DNA from 3 places in the Variovorax raffinosi genome. Region 1 is predicted to be linked to each of the others. Evidence: riboswitches for the same ligand, from Rfam matches in the RefSeq annotation. Region 1 holds a riboswitch; each other region holds the start of a gene.
What was found. A riboswitch is a leader RNA that binds a small molecule or an ion and turns the genes downstream of it on or off. The one in region 1 is predicted to bind glycine.
Positions count from the first base shown of each region.

Region 2: another riboswitch for glycine. It lies ahead of ACSFB7_RS08375 (D-amino acid dehydrogenase); the one in region 1 lies ahead of ACSFB7_RS20190 (ABC transporter substrate-binding protein).
Region 3: another riboswitch for glycine. It lies ahead of gcvT (glycine cleavage system aminomethyltransferase GcvT); the one in region 1 lies ahead of ACSFB7_RS20190 (ABC transporter substrate-binding protein).

Region 1 covers NZ_JBPJZR010000006.1:359,511-363,602, reverse strand. The annotation lists gene ACSFB7_RS20205 (NADP-dependent isocitrate dehydrogenase) at 1-357, opposite strand, end outside; gene ACSFB7_RS20200 (ABC transporter ATP-binding protein) at 493-1,134, opposite strand; gene ACSFB7_RS20195 (hypothetical protein) at 1,183-1,989, shown strand; glycine riboswitch at 2,131-2,255, shown strand; gene ACSFB7_RS20190 (ABC transporter substrate-binding protein) at 2,448-4,013, shown strand; gene ACSFB7_RS20185 (ABC transporter permease) at 4,039-4,092, shown strand, end outside.
Region 2 covers NZ_JBPJZR010000002.1:493,191-497,282, reverse strand. The annotation lists gene ACSFB7_RS08380 (FIST signal transduction protein) at 1-721, shown strand, start outside; gene ACSFB7_RS08375 (D-amino acid dehydrogenase) at 739-2,040, opposite strand; glycine riboswitch at 2,132-2,249, opposite strand; glycine riboswitch at 2,254-2,354, opposite strand; gene rfbB (dTDP-glucose 4,6-dehydratase) at 2,472-3,542, shown strand; gene rfbD (dTDP-4-dehydrorhamnose reductase) at 3,539-4,092, shown strand, end outside.
Region 3 covers NZ_JBPJZR010000001.1:1,129,802-1,133,893, reverse strand. The annotation lists gene gcvH (glycine cleavage system protein GcvH) at 1-211, opposite strand, end outside; gene gcvT (glycine cleavage system aminomethyltransferase GcvT) at 275-1,447, opposite strand; glycine riboswitch at 1,495-1,606, opposite strand; glycine riboswitch at 1,619-1,709, opposite strand; gene ACSFB7_RS05385 (hypothetical protein) at 1,744-2,307, opposite strand; gene ACSFB7_RS05380 (L,D-transpeptidase Cds6 family protein) at 2,420-2,935, opposite strand; gene ACSFB7_RS05375 (MFS transporter) at 3,023-4,092, opposite strand, start outside.

The sequences.
Region 1 (4,092 bases):
GTCCGTGGTCGGGTTCTCGGGGTAGTCGGGGATCTTGTAGCCCTTGTCCTGCAGTTCCTTGATGGCCGACTTGAGCTGGGACACCGAGGCGCTGATGTTGGGCAGCTTGATGATGTTGGCTTCGGGCTTGAGCGTGAGCTTGCCCAGTTCGGAGAGGTTGTCAGGCACCTTCTGGTCGTCGCCGAGGAATTCGGGGAACTCGCCCAGGATGCGGGCCGCGACGGAGATGTCGCTGGTGGTCACGTCGATGCCGGCCGGGTGGGTGAAGGCGCGGATGATGGGCAAAAACGCGTAGGTCGCCAGCAGGGGCGCCTCGTCGGTCAGGGTGTAGACGATGGTGGGTTGCTTCGAGCTCATGCGCTTGCTTCCGTAATGCTGTGTTGTCGGGTGGCAGGGAGTTCAGGCGGGATCTGACCGCCGGAACCGCCGATTGTCGCCGGGCGCGCGGGTGAGATGGCATTTCACGGCCGGATCACCCCGCGACGGCCTGTGTCAATGCAGTGGCAAGTCGATGGAAGCCGCCAGCGGGACCGTGTCGATGCGCGCGGCGCTGGCGACCAGCACGGCCTGCGCGGTTTGCCCGGAAAAGCCGGCGAGCGTGGCCCACAGGCAGCGGATCGAGGCGGCATCCAGCCCGGCCGTGGGCTCGTCCAGCAGGAGCAGCGGACGCCCCGACGCCAGCCCGGCCGCCATCCAGACCTTGCGCTTCGAACCCGTCGAGAGCATGTACATCTTCTTGTCCAGGTGCGGCGCCAGGGCGAAGCCTTCGACCAGGGCCTGCCATTTTTCTTCGCTGAAATGCGGGTTGCCCTTGTTCAGGGTGGCCGTGCATTCCCGGGGCGTGACCTCGTTGAACCGGTCCGTCGTCGGGTCGACGAAGAACACGTTCTGGCGATAGGCCTCGGGTGCGTTGTCCAGGCGCGCGCCGGCCGCCGTCAACCGGCCGGTGGCGGGCAGCGTCCCCGCGATCACCTGGAGCAGCGCGGACTTGCCGGTGCCGGTGTCGCCGTACAAGAGCGTGACACCCGGGCCGATGGCGGCGTTCCAGCCGGCGGCGAGTGCGGGTTGACCCGGATAGGCGAAGCCGAGGTCCTGGATCTGGAGAAGGGGGAGGGGAGAGGCGGTCGTATTCACGCGCCGGTTTTAACCCATCGGGCTGAGGCGGCTGGCTACCATTCGCGCATGAAAAAACTCCTCACCATCGGCGCCGGCACATGGCTCGTCGCCCTGGGGCTCGCGGGCCCCGCCGTGGCCGCGCCTTCGGCGCAGGTCTTCGTCGCGGTCAAGGCGCCGGAGTCTGTCGATGCCGACTGGCGCGCCCATCTGTGCGCCTTGCTGCCCCAGCCCTGCGACGCCAAGGCGCTGACGCTGCACCGGCCGCGCGGTGGCGCGAGCGACGACTACATGGTCATTTCGGAAAAGCCCCTGGCCATGGCGCGCCTGAAGCGCGACGCCGCCAACGCCACCTGGCAGCTCGATCGCCTGCACGACTTCTCGACCTACGTGGGCTCGCTGCAGCAGGACCGCAAGAGTGGTGACCCCGAGGTGTATCTCACGCTCGCGCCGGCGCTGTATCCGCTGGCCGAAGGCCGATGGGCCGTGGCCGTGACGCAGCGCCAGTCCGAGAGCTATTCGGGCGGTGGTGCTTCGTATGTCACCGCCGATTTCGTGCCGCTCGACACACCCGCCGGGCAGCCGGCCAAGGCCGCGCACGAAGGTATTCCGTACTGGTGCTCGCAGTCGATCCGAGCCTGCTTCAGCGAGAAGGAATACAAGACATCGAAGCACTGCCAGGACGAAAGCCGGGGCAGCCTGCGCATCGCCTACGACGAGCCCGCCAAGGCCGGCGGGCCTTATGTGTGGCGCTACACATGGCTGCAAAGCGACTGGCCCGCGCACACCGGCCCCAGCGCGAACAAGCGCACCACCGTCAGCTTCACCGACGACTCGACCGAGAAGCCCGGCTTCTGCGGCGGCGGTCTGCAGTAGTTTTTTTCGACGTACTACCCAGCCCGAGTGGCACGCAAACTGCTTAGAGAAACTGATCCAGGAGAAATGCCGGCTCGATGCTTCGAGTTAGTGCATTACCGAAGGCGATAGCCCAGAACGCTCAGGTCCCAAGACTGGATTTTTTCTAACGCTGGAGAGCGTTGCCCGGCGCCGTTCAAGGTGCCGAGGGCAGCCGCCGAAGGGGCAAGCCATGTGCGATGTGCGCGCATGGTGAATCTCTCAGGCCAAAGGACAGCAGGGGCACCCCGCGCCAACGCGCGGCGTGTCCTTGTTCGCTTCCGGAGCCTGTGTCCATGACTTCCATCCGAGCGCCTCGCGCGTCCCTGCCATCGGCCTTGCCGTGGCGGTGGCCCGCGCGTGGCCGAAGCCTTTTCACGTTCACACCTTCCCCATTTCTTTCACCGGAGAACTGAAGCATGCTGTCTAGAAAATCCCTGATGACAACGATCCTTGCGGGCGCGCTGTTCGCCGCCGCTTCGGCGAGCAGCTTCGCGCAGGACGCGGGCAAGGTGCTGCGCCTGGTGCCGCAGTCCGACCTGAAGATCCTCGACCCGATCTGGACCACCGCCTTCGTCACGCGCAACCACGGCTACATGGTCTACGACACGCTCTTCGGCGTGGACGAACGCGGCAAGGTGCTCCCGCAGATGGTCGACAAGTACACCACCAGCGCCGACGGCAAGACCTGGAACTTCACGCTGCGCAAGGGCCTCGCCTTCCATGACGGCAAGCCGGTCACCTCCGACGACGTGCTCGCCTCGCTCAAGCGATGGGGCCAGCGCGACGGCCTGGGCCAGAAGATGTTCGCCGCCATGGACAAGACCGAGGCGGTCGATGCCAACAGCTTCAGGTTCGTCTTCAAGGAGCCCTTCGGCATGGTGCTCGATGCGCTGAGCAAGCCTTCGTCGAACCCGCCCTTCATCATGCCGGCGCGCGTGGCCGCCACGCCGGCCGACAAGCAGATCGACGACGCCACCGGCTCCGGCCCCTACATCTTCAAGAAGGACGAATACCGCCCCGGCGAAAAGATCGTCTACCTGAAGAACACCAAATACGTGCCGCGCGCCGAGGCGCCTTCCGGCACGGCCGGCGGCAAGAACGTGTACGTCGATCGCATGGAATGGATCGTCCTGAAGGACGCACAGACCCAGGCCAATGCGCTGGCCAACGGCGAGGTCGACATGATCGAGTGGGTGCCGTCCGAGCAGTACACCGCGCTCAAGAACAACCCCGCCATCACGCTCGACAGCCCCGTGTCGAAGGGCTCGTTCGCGCTGCACCTGAACCACCTGATCCCGCCTTTCGACAACCCGAAGATCGCGCAGGCCGCCTTCATGGCCATCAACCAGGAGGCGCTGATGCGCGCCCAGCTCGTGCACAAGGAGCTGTACAACAGCTGCGCTTCCATCTACCCCTGCGGCTCGGCCTTCGCGTCCGACAAGACCGGCTACTTCACCGGCAAGCCGCAGTTCGAGAAAGCCAAGGCGCTGCTCAAGGAAGCGGGCTATGACGGCAAGCCCGTGGTGCTGATGTACCCGGCCGACTTCGCGGTGCTCAACAAGTTTCCGCCGGTGATGGCGCAACTGCTCAAGCAGGCCGGCTTCAACGTCGACATGCAGTCGATGGACTGGCCCACGCTGGTCACGCGCCGCGCCAAGAAAGACCCGGTGGCCAATGGCGGCTGGAACCTCTTCATCACCGGCTGGGGCATTGCCGACAACATGAACCCGATGTTCTTCGCGCCGCTCACGGGCAATGGCGAAAAAGGCTGGTTCGGCTGGGCCACCGACGACAAGCTGGAGCAGCTCAAGTCCGACTTCCTCGCCAGCAGTGAGGAACCCAAGCGCAAGGAACTGGCCACCGCCATCCAGCAGCGCGTGTACGACACCGGCATCTACGCGCCCATCGGCGAATACAAGCCGCTCACGGCCTACCGCAAGGGCGTGGTGAGCGGCGTGGTGCGTTCGCCGGTGGCCGTGTTCTGGAACCTGAAGAAGAACTGACGCGGCTCGAATCAGGGAGTCACCCATGCTGCTCTTTCTTGCACGCCGCATTCTCTCGACCGTGCCGGTGCTCGTCATC
Region 2 (4,092 bases), on a different contig from region 1:
CCTGTCGGGCGTGGTGTTCGGCGAGGGCGTGCGGCTGGTGTCGCGCGTCACGCAGGGCTGCCAGCCGCTGCGTTCGGGCGCCGTGCGCGAGCGCGAGATCACCGAGGCCGACGGCAACCTGCTGCTCAAGCTCGACGGGGAGCCCGCGCTTGACGTGCTGCTGGCCGATCTGCAGGTATCGCTCGATCGGCCGCAGGAAGCTATCGACGCGGTGCGCAGCACGCTGGTTGGCCTGGCCGATGCGGGCAGCGACGGCATCCGTCGCACCGGCGACCTGGGCGCCGATGTGCTGGTGCGCCACATCATCGGCCTGGACCCGACGCGGCGCGGCATTGCGATTGCGGACAACGCTGAAGCGGGCATGCGGCTGACCTTCTGCCGCCGCAACGCGCAGGCCGCGCGTGCGGACCTGATGCGCATCTGCGCGGAAATCCGTGAAGAGCTGGAGCCGGAAGAGCAGACGCTGGCCACCGCGCGCGCGGTCGCGGCGGGTGAAGCCGAAGCGGCACCGCACCCGGCGCGGCGCATCGCGGGGGCGGTGTATGTGAGCTGTTCAGGGCGCGGCGGGCCGCACTTCGGCGCTCCCGGCGCCGAACTGCAGATCGTGCGCCACGCGCTGGGCGACGTGCCACTGGTCGGGTTCTTCGCGGCGGGCGAGATCGCCCGGCACCATCTGTATGGGTATACGGGTGTGCTGACGGTGTTCACCGGCAACGACTGAGCCGGCGAAGAAGGCGCTCAGGCCGGCTGCAGTGTGCGCGGCTGAGGCGCGGGCATGCCGGTGAACGCGAAATCGACCTCGGGCACCAGCCCGCTCACGATCCGCGCGATCGACTTGCCCGAGCCGCAGGCGTGCGTCCAGCCGAGCGTGCCGTGGCCGGTGTTCAGGTACAGGTTCGGCAGTTTGGTCTTGCCGATCAACGGCACGTTGCTCGGCGTGGCGGGGCGCAGGCCGGTCCAGAACTGCGCCTGCGTGGTGTCACCGGCGCCGGGGAACAGTTCTTCGACGCGCCGCACGATGGCTTCGCAGCGCACGCGGTTCAGGTCGCGGTCGTAGCCGTTGAGTTCGGCCGTGCCGGCGATGCGCAGGCGGTCGCCCGATTCGGAGGTGTAGCGCGAGAACACGAGCTTGAATTCGTCGTCGGTCAGCGAGACCTGGTGGGCCTTGGAGGCGTCCTTCACCGGCAGCGTCACCGAATAGCCCTTGGCCGGGTAGATCGGCAGGCGGATGCCCAGCGGCGCGGCGTAGAGTGGGCTGAGCGAACCCATCGCGAGCACGAAGGCGTCGCCGCGGATGCGCTGGAAGCGGCCTTCTGCGTCGGTGGCTTCGACGTGGTCGATGGTGCCGCCGGCCTCGCGCAGGGCGGTCACTGTGTGGCTCATCAGGAACTTGACGCCGGCTGCGGCGGCCAGGCCCACGAGTTCGCGCGCGAAGCGGTTGGCGTCACCCGATTCGTCTTCGGCCGTGTAGGTGGCGCCGGCCAGCTTCGGACGGATGTGGGCGAGGGCGGGCTCGAGCTTCACGGCTTCGTCGGCGGAGATCACGAGACGTTCGCAGCCCAGGGCGCGCATTTGCTCGGCGGGCTTGAGGGCGCCGTCGAATTCTTTTTGCGTCGTATAGAAATGCAGGATGCCCTGGGTGCGCTGGTCGTAGTTCAGGCCGGTGTCGCGGCGTAACTGCTGCAACGTGTCGCGGCTGTAGGTGCCCAGGCGAACGATCTGTTCGATGTTGTGCCGGGTGCGCGCCGGCGTGCATTCGCGCAGGAACTGCAGGCCCCAGAGCCACTGGCGCATGTCGGCGCGGATGCGGAACAGCAGCGGGGCGTCTTCCTTGCCCAACCATTGCAGCACCTTGAGCGGCGCGCTCGGGTTGGCCCAGGGTTCGGCGTGGCTGACCGAGATCTGCCCGCCGTTGGCGAAGCTGGTTTCGGCGGCGGGCGTGGCCTGCCGGTCGATGACGGTCACTTCGTGGCCGAGTTGCTGGAGGTAGTAAGCCGAGGTCACGCCGAGCAGGCCGGCGCCAAGAACGATCACGCGCATTTCAAGTACCTTTGAGGTTGCAGCGCTTGAATGGCGGGCGTGGTGTGCTATTGAATCAATAGCAAGCAACCGGACGACCGCCGTCCAAGTTGCCGCTCCCCCTGTCCTCGGTACCTGAGAGATTCACCCTGCTGCACCCGCAGCGGGTTTGCTCCTTCGGTGCACCACCGCCATGTTCAGTGGGGTGGTGGCTCTCCAGACGGCTGTATCAGTTGGTGCAGTACAGATCCCTTGTTCGGACCGACCTGAGCGTTTATGGGAGTTTGCGCCTTCGGTAGGGCCACCGGGGTGGCCCGCTCTCCTGCAGTGGGGGCGATTGTAGGCGGGGCTTACACGGACGCCAACTCCGCGATTTCAGCCTGTCTGGCCGATGGGATAATCGCCCGTTGATTTGTCACGGGGCAAATCGTTCCACAACAACAGGGGACCCCATGATTCTGGTTACCGGCGGCGCTGGCTTCATTGGCGCCAATTTCGTACTCGACTGGATCGCGAACAGCGACGAGCCGGTCGTGAACCTCGACAAACTGACCTACGCGGGCAATCTCGAGACGCTCGCGTCGCTCAAGGGCAACCCGAATCACATCTTCGTGCAGGGCGACATCGGCGATAGCGCGCTGCTCGACCGCCTGCTGGCAGAGCACAAGCCGCGCGCCGTGGTGAACTTCGCCGCCGAGTCGCATGTCGACCGCTCGATCCATGGTCCGGAAGACTTCGTCCAGACCAACGTGCTCGGCACCTTCCGCCTGCTCGAATCCGTGCGTGGTTTCTGGAGCGCGCTGCCGGCCGACCAGAAGGCCGCCTTCCGCTTCCTGCACGTGTCGACCGACGAGGTCTACGGCTCGCTCTCCAAGACCGACCCGGCCTTCACCGAAGAGAACAAGTACGAGCCCAACAGCCCGTACTCGGCCAGCAAGGCCGCCAGCGACCACCTCGTGCGCGCCTGGCACCACACCTACGGCCTGCCGGTGCTGACCACCAACTGCTCGAACAACTACGGCCCGTTCCACTTCCCCGAGAAGCTGATCCCGCTGATGATCGTCAACGCACTGGCCGGCAAGCCGCTGCCCGTGTATGGCGACGGCATGCAGGTGCGCGATTGGCTCTACGTGAAGGACCACTGCAGCGCCATCCGCCGCGTGCTCGAGGCCGGCAAGCTCGGCGAGACCTACAACGTGGGCGGCTGGAACGAGAAGCCCAACATCGAGATCGTCAACACCGTGTGCGCACTGCTCGACGAGTTGCGCCCCAAGGCCGACGGCAAGCCGTACAAGGAACAGATCACCTACGTCACCGACCGCCCGGGCCACGACCGTCGCTATGCCATCGATGCGCGCAAGATCGAGCGCGAACTCGGCTGGAAGCCAGCAGACACCTTCGACACCGGCATTCGCAAGACCGTCGAGTGGTACCTCGCGAACAGCGAGTGGGTGCGCAATGTGCAAAGCGGCGCGTACCGTGAATGGGTGGAGAAGCAGTACGACGCGAAGGCTGCGGCATGAAGTTGCTGCTGCTGGGCAAGGGTGGGCAGGTCGGCTGGGAACTGCAGCGCAGCCTGGCGCCGTTGGGTGAATTGGTCGCGCTCGATTTCGACAGCACGGATTTCAATGCCGACTTCAGCCGTCCCGAGGAACTGGCCGAAACGGTGCTCAACGTGCGTCCTGACGTGGTCGTTAATGCAGCGGCGCATACCGCTGTCGACAAGGCCGAGAGCGAGCCCGACTTTGCGCGCAAGCTGAATGCCACGTCGCCGGGCGTGGTGGCCGAGGCCGCGCAGCAGATCGGTGCGCTGATGGTTCACTACTCCACCGACTACGTCTTCGACGGCAGTGGCAGCAAGCCCTGGAGGGAAGACGACGCAACCGGGCCGCTCAGCGTGTATGGGCAGACCAAGCTCGAAGGCGAGCAACTGGTGGCTGCGCACTGCGCGAAGCACCTGATCTTTCGCACGAGCTGGGTTTATGCCGCGCGCGGCGGCAACTTTGCCAAGACGATGCTGCGGCTCGCCAAGGAACGCGATCGACTGACCGTCATCGACGACCAGTTCGGCGC
Region 3 (4,092 bases), on a different contig from region 1:
CGCCCGACACGGGCATGAACACGTCGGCGGCGGCTTTCACCGATTCGACGACGCCGGCAACTTCGCCTTGCGCGAAGGTCTTGCCGACTTCAGGCAGGTCGACGAACACCACGTCGCCCAGCGCATCCTGCGCGTGCACGGTGATGCCGACGGTGACGGCACCGCCCTCGGTCGACACCCATTCGTGGTCCTTGGTGTACTTGATGCTCATGAGAAAACTCCTCGTGGAAAAAATGATGATCGGGGTGCAGAGCCTAGCCGGGTCTGCCGTTGCTCAGCCGCGGTAGTAGCGGGTGGGCACGAAAGGCATGGTCGAGACTTCCATCGGCACGGGCTTGCCGCGCACGATGGCCTGCACGCGCGTGCCGGGTTCGGCGAAGGCGGTGGCCACATAGCCCATGGCGATGCAGCGGTCGGCCGTCGGGCCGAGCAGGCCGCTGGTGACGACGCCGATGTCCTGGCCCTCGAAGGACTGCAGCAGCGTACCGTCGCGCACCGGGATGCGTTCGAGGGCGACAAGGCCGACGCGCTTGCGCTTGAGCGTGTCGTGGTCGGTGTGGCCGGCGGCGCCAGCGGTGGCGGCGGCGAGCTGCGCCAGGATCTTTGCCGCGCCCGGAAAGCCGCCTTCGCGCGCACCGCCCGCGCGGCGCACCTTCTGCATCGCCCAGTTCAGCGAGGCCTCGACCGGCGTGGTGGTGGTGTCGATGTCGTTGCCGTACAGGCACAGGCCGGCTTCGAGCCGCAGCGAATTGCGTGCGCCCAGGCCGATGGGTTTCACTTCGGGCTGGGCCAGCAGCAGGCGGGCGAGGGCGTCGGCGTCCTTGGCGGCCACCGAGATCTCGAAGCCGTCTTCGCCGGTGTAGCCGCTGCGGGTGACGAAGGCGGCAATGCCGCCGATCTGCACCGCGCCGCCGGTCATGAACACGAAGCGCTCGATGCCGGGCGACAGCCGCGCCAGCGTGGCGGCGGCCTGCGGGCCCTGCAGCGCGAGCAGGGCGTGGTCGGGCAGCGGTTGAACCTCGCAGCGCGCGCCGATCCGGCGCTGGATGTGGGCGATGTCATCGACCTTGCAGGCGCCGTTCACGATCACGAAGATCGAGCCGTTGCCTTCGTTGAAGAACATCAGGTCGTCGAGGATGCCGCCGTCGTCGTTCAGCAGCAGGCCGTAGCGCTGCTTGCCGGCGGGCAGGTCGATCACGTCGACGGGCATCAGGGTCTCGAAGGCGGCGGCCGCGTCGGGCCCGACCAGCCGCAACTGGCCCATGTGCGAGATGTCGAACAGGCCGGCCGCATCGCGCGTGTGCTTGTGCTCGGCCATCAGGCCGGCGGGGTATTGCACCGGCATCGAGTAGCCGGCAAACGGAACCATGCGGGCGCCAAGCTCCACGTGCAGGTCGTAGAGCGGCGTCTTGAGAAGTGGGGCGGCGGAAGCGGAGGAAGTCACCAGGAGGCACTCCAAAGGGGCAGTCGAAATCCATGGCTGCAACGCCACGGGCTACCCCTGCTGTCCTCTTTACCTGAGAGATTCGCCCCACGATCGGGGTTTGCTCCTTCGGTGGGCCGGTGCAATGCATGCATGCAATGGCCTCTCTCCAGCAAGGAAACGCCGGTTTGCACCGGCGCCTTGTCAGTCCTTTTGCCTGAGCGTTCGGGAAACCCCTGCGCCTTCGGCGGCCCCGTCGCGCGGGGCTCTCTCCTGACCCGGGCGAGTGTAGTGGATCGCGCGGGCCGCGGCTTCGGGCTTCAGTGCACGACCTCGGCCGGAGGCAACAGTTTGTCGATGCGCTCGCGCAGCGATTCGGCCCGTTCCGCCCCGGCGCTTTTCTCGATTTCGCTGAGCATCAGCGCGGCGATGGTCAGCATGGCCTCGCGGTCGCGGGCTTCGCGCAGGGCGTCGCGCATCTGCAGCGCGAACTTGGGGTCGCGCCGCACGAACATGCGCTCGCAGATGTCGAACAAAAACATGCGCGTGGTCGCCAGCGAACGCTTGCCGTCGAAGGTGTCGGTGGAGGTCGCGATGTGGATCGGCTCGGCGGCGGGCAGCGGCGCGGGTTGCGCGGCCGCTGCAGCCTGTGCCGCCGCTTGCGCGGCGGCCATGGCGGCGGCTTGCGGGTCTTCCAGATAGCCCCGCTGCACCAGGGCATGGATCGCCTGCTCGGCTTCGCCCCGGTTCGTGAACAGCGGGCTGAAGTCGGTCAGCGAGCGCCGACCGTCGGCCATCAGCAGCAGCGCGCGCTCACGCTGGCTGAGCGTGCGCTGGCCGCCCTGGAGTTCGTCGCGCGCCTTGTCGGTCTTGGTGGGAAACATGGCAGCCACAGCTTTCGGAGATCGAGGGCTGCAGCATCGTGGCTGGCGGTGACATCTTCATGAACCTGTTTCACTTACAGGGACAAATCGCCAACAGGCCTCTGGGCGCAGGTCAGGCGCCGATGCTTTCCTTGCGGATCAGCCACTGGTTGCCCACGCGTTGCAACTCCAGCGTCTTGCGGTCGGTGTGGTTCAGCTTGTCGGCGCGGTAGACCTGCTTGAAGCGGGCGCTGGCGGTCTGGCCGCTGACGCTGATCACCAGGTCGTCGATGGTCACGCTGATCTTCGACTTGCCCGTGATGCGGGTGCGGCGCTCGGCCTCCCAGCGCTTGCGGTCCTGGTTGCGGGCCGGCGTGAAGTCCGGCGCATAGGCGGCAAGGTAGCGGTCCACGTCGCGGGCGGACCAGGCGGCGGCCCAGGCACGCACGGCGGTTTCCACTTCGGCGATGCCGGCATTGGGTGCCGCCGCAGGTGCTGCGGCTGGCGCCGGTGCGGGCGGCGGTGCCGGTGTGGCTGCCGCAGGCGTTGCCGGTGCGGCCGGCGGCGTGGTGGTCGCTGCCGGCGTGGCGGCAAAGGCCGCCGTGGACAGCAGGCCCCCGGCAAGAAGACAGGTGACGAATCGATTCATGGCGCGGTTCCCTCTTTGTCAGTTATCAGCGTTGAAAGCGACGCCGATTCTGGCAGCGAACCCGCCCCGGACCGAATCGACGCCCGTTCAGGCGGTCGCGGCCCCTTCGAGGTCGGCCGGCGCGATCACCGGTGGCCGGTTGCGCAGCCGCAAGGCCAGCACCGTCGCGACGCACAGCACGCAGAGCACTGCCGTCAGCGTGACACCCAGGCCGCGCGCATCCGACAGCATGCCGAACAGCGGCGACACCAGCCCGCCCACCGACAGCGCCAGCCCGAGCGTGATGCCGCTGGCCGTGGCCGGGTTGCGCGGCAGGTAGTCCTGCGCCAGCGTGACCTGTGCCGCGAACGGCAGGAACATCGCCAGGCCGAGCAGCGCGGTGCAGACCAGCGCCCAGCCGGCCGTCGGCGCGAGCACCAGGCATGCAAGGGCCGGCAATGCCAGCAGGTAGCCGCTGCGGATGGTGCCCATGCGCCCGAGCCGGTCGCCGAGCCAGCCGCCGAGCAGCACGCCCACCGCGCCCGCGGCGGTGAAGCAGGTGAGTGCCGCTGCGCCCTGGAAGGAGGTGCCATGCAGGTCACGCGTGATGCGCAGCGAGAGCATCGACAGCACCGTCACATAGGGAATCGACCAGCCCACGATGGTCGCCACCAGCAGGCTGAAGGCGCGCCAGTCGTTGTGGGGCTTCAGCAGCTCGCTGCCGGCCTGCTTGCGGGCCAATGCCGCCGCTGCTGCTGCGCCCGCGCCGCGCCGCGCATTGGCCACGACCCACACCACGCCCATCGCCACCGCCGGCACGCCCAGCAGGTAGCTGCGCGACAGGCCACCGCCGCCGACCACCGTGGCCGCCAGCAAGGGTGCGAACGAGGCGCCGATGGTGCCGCCCACCGAGAACACGCTCATCGCCTTTTGCGACGCACCACCGGCCGCACGCGCCGCCACCGTTGCGGGTGGGTGGTAGGCCGCAATGCCCAGCCCGCACAGCGCAATCGCGATCCAGGTCAGCAGGTAGCTCTGGCTGACGCCCGCCAGCACCACGCCCAGTGCCGCCACCAGAAAGCCCGTCGGCACCAGCCAGCTGCGCGGATGGCGGTCGGCGTACAGGCCGAACAGCGGCTGCACCACGCTCGACAGCCCGGTGGCCGCCAGCATCAGCC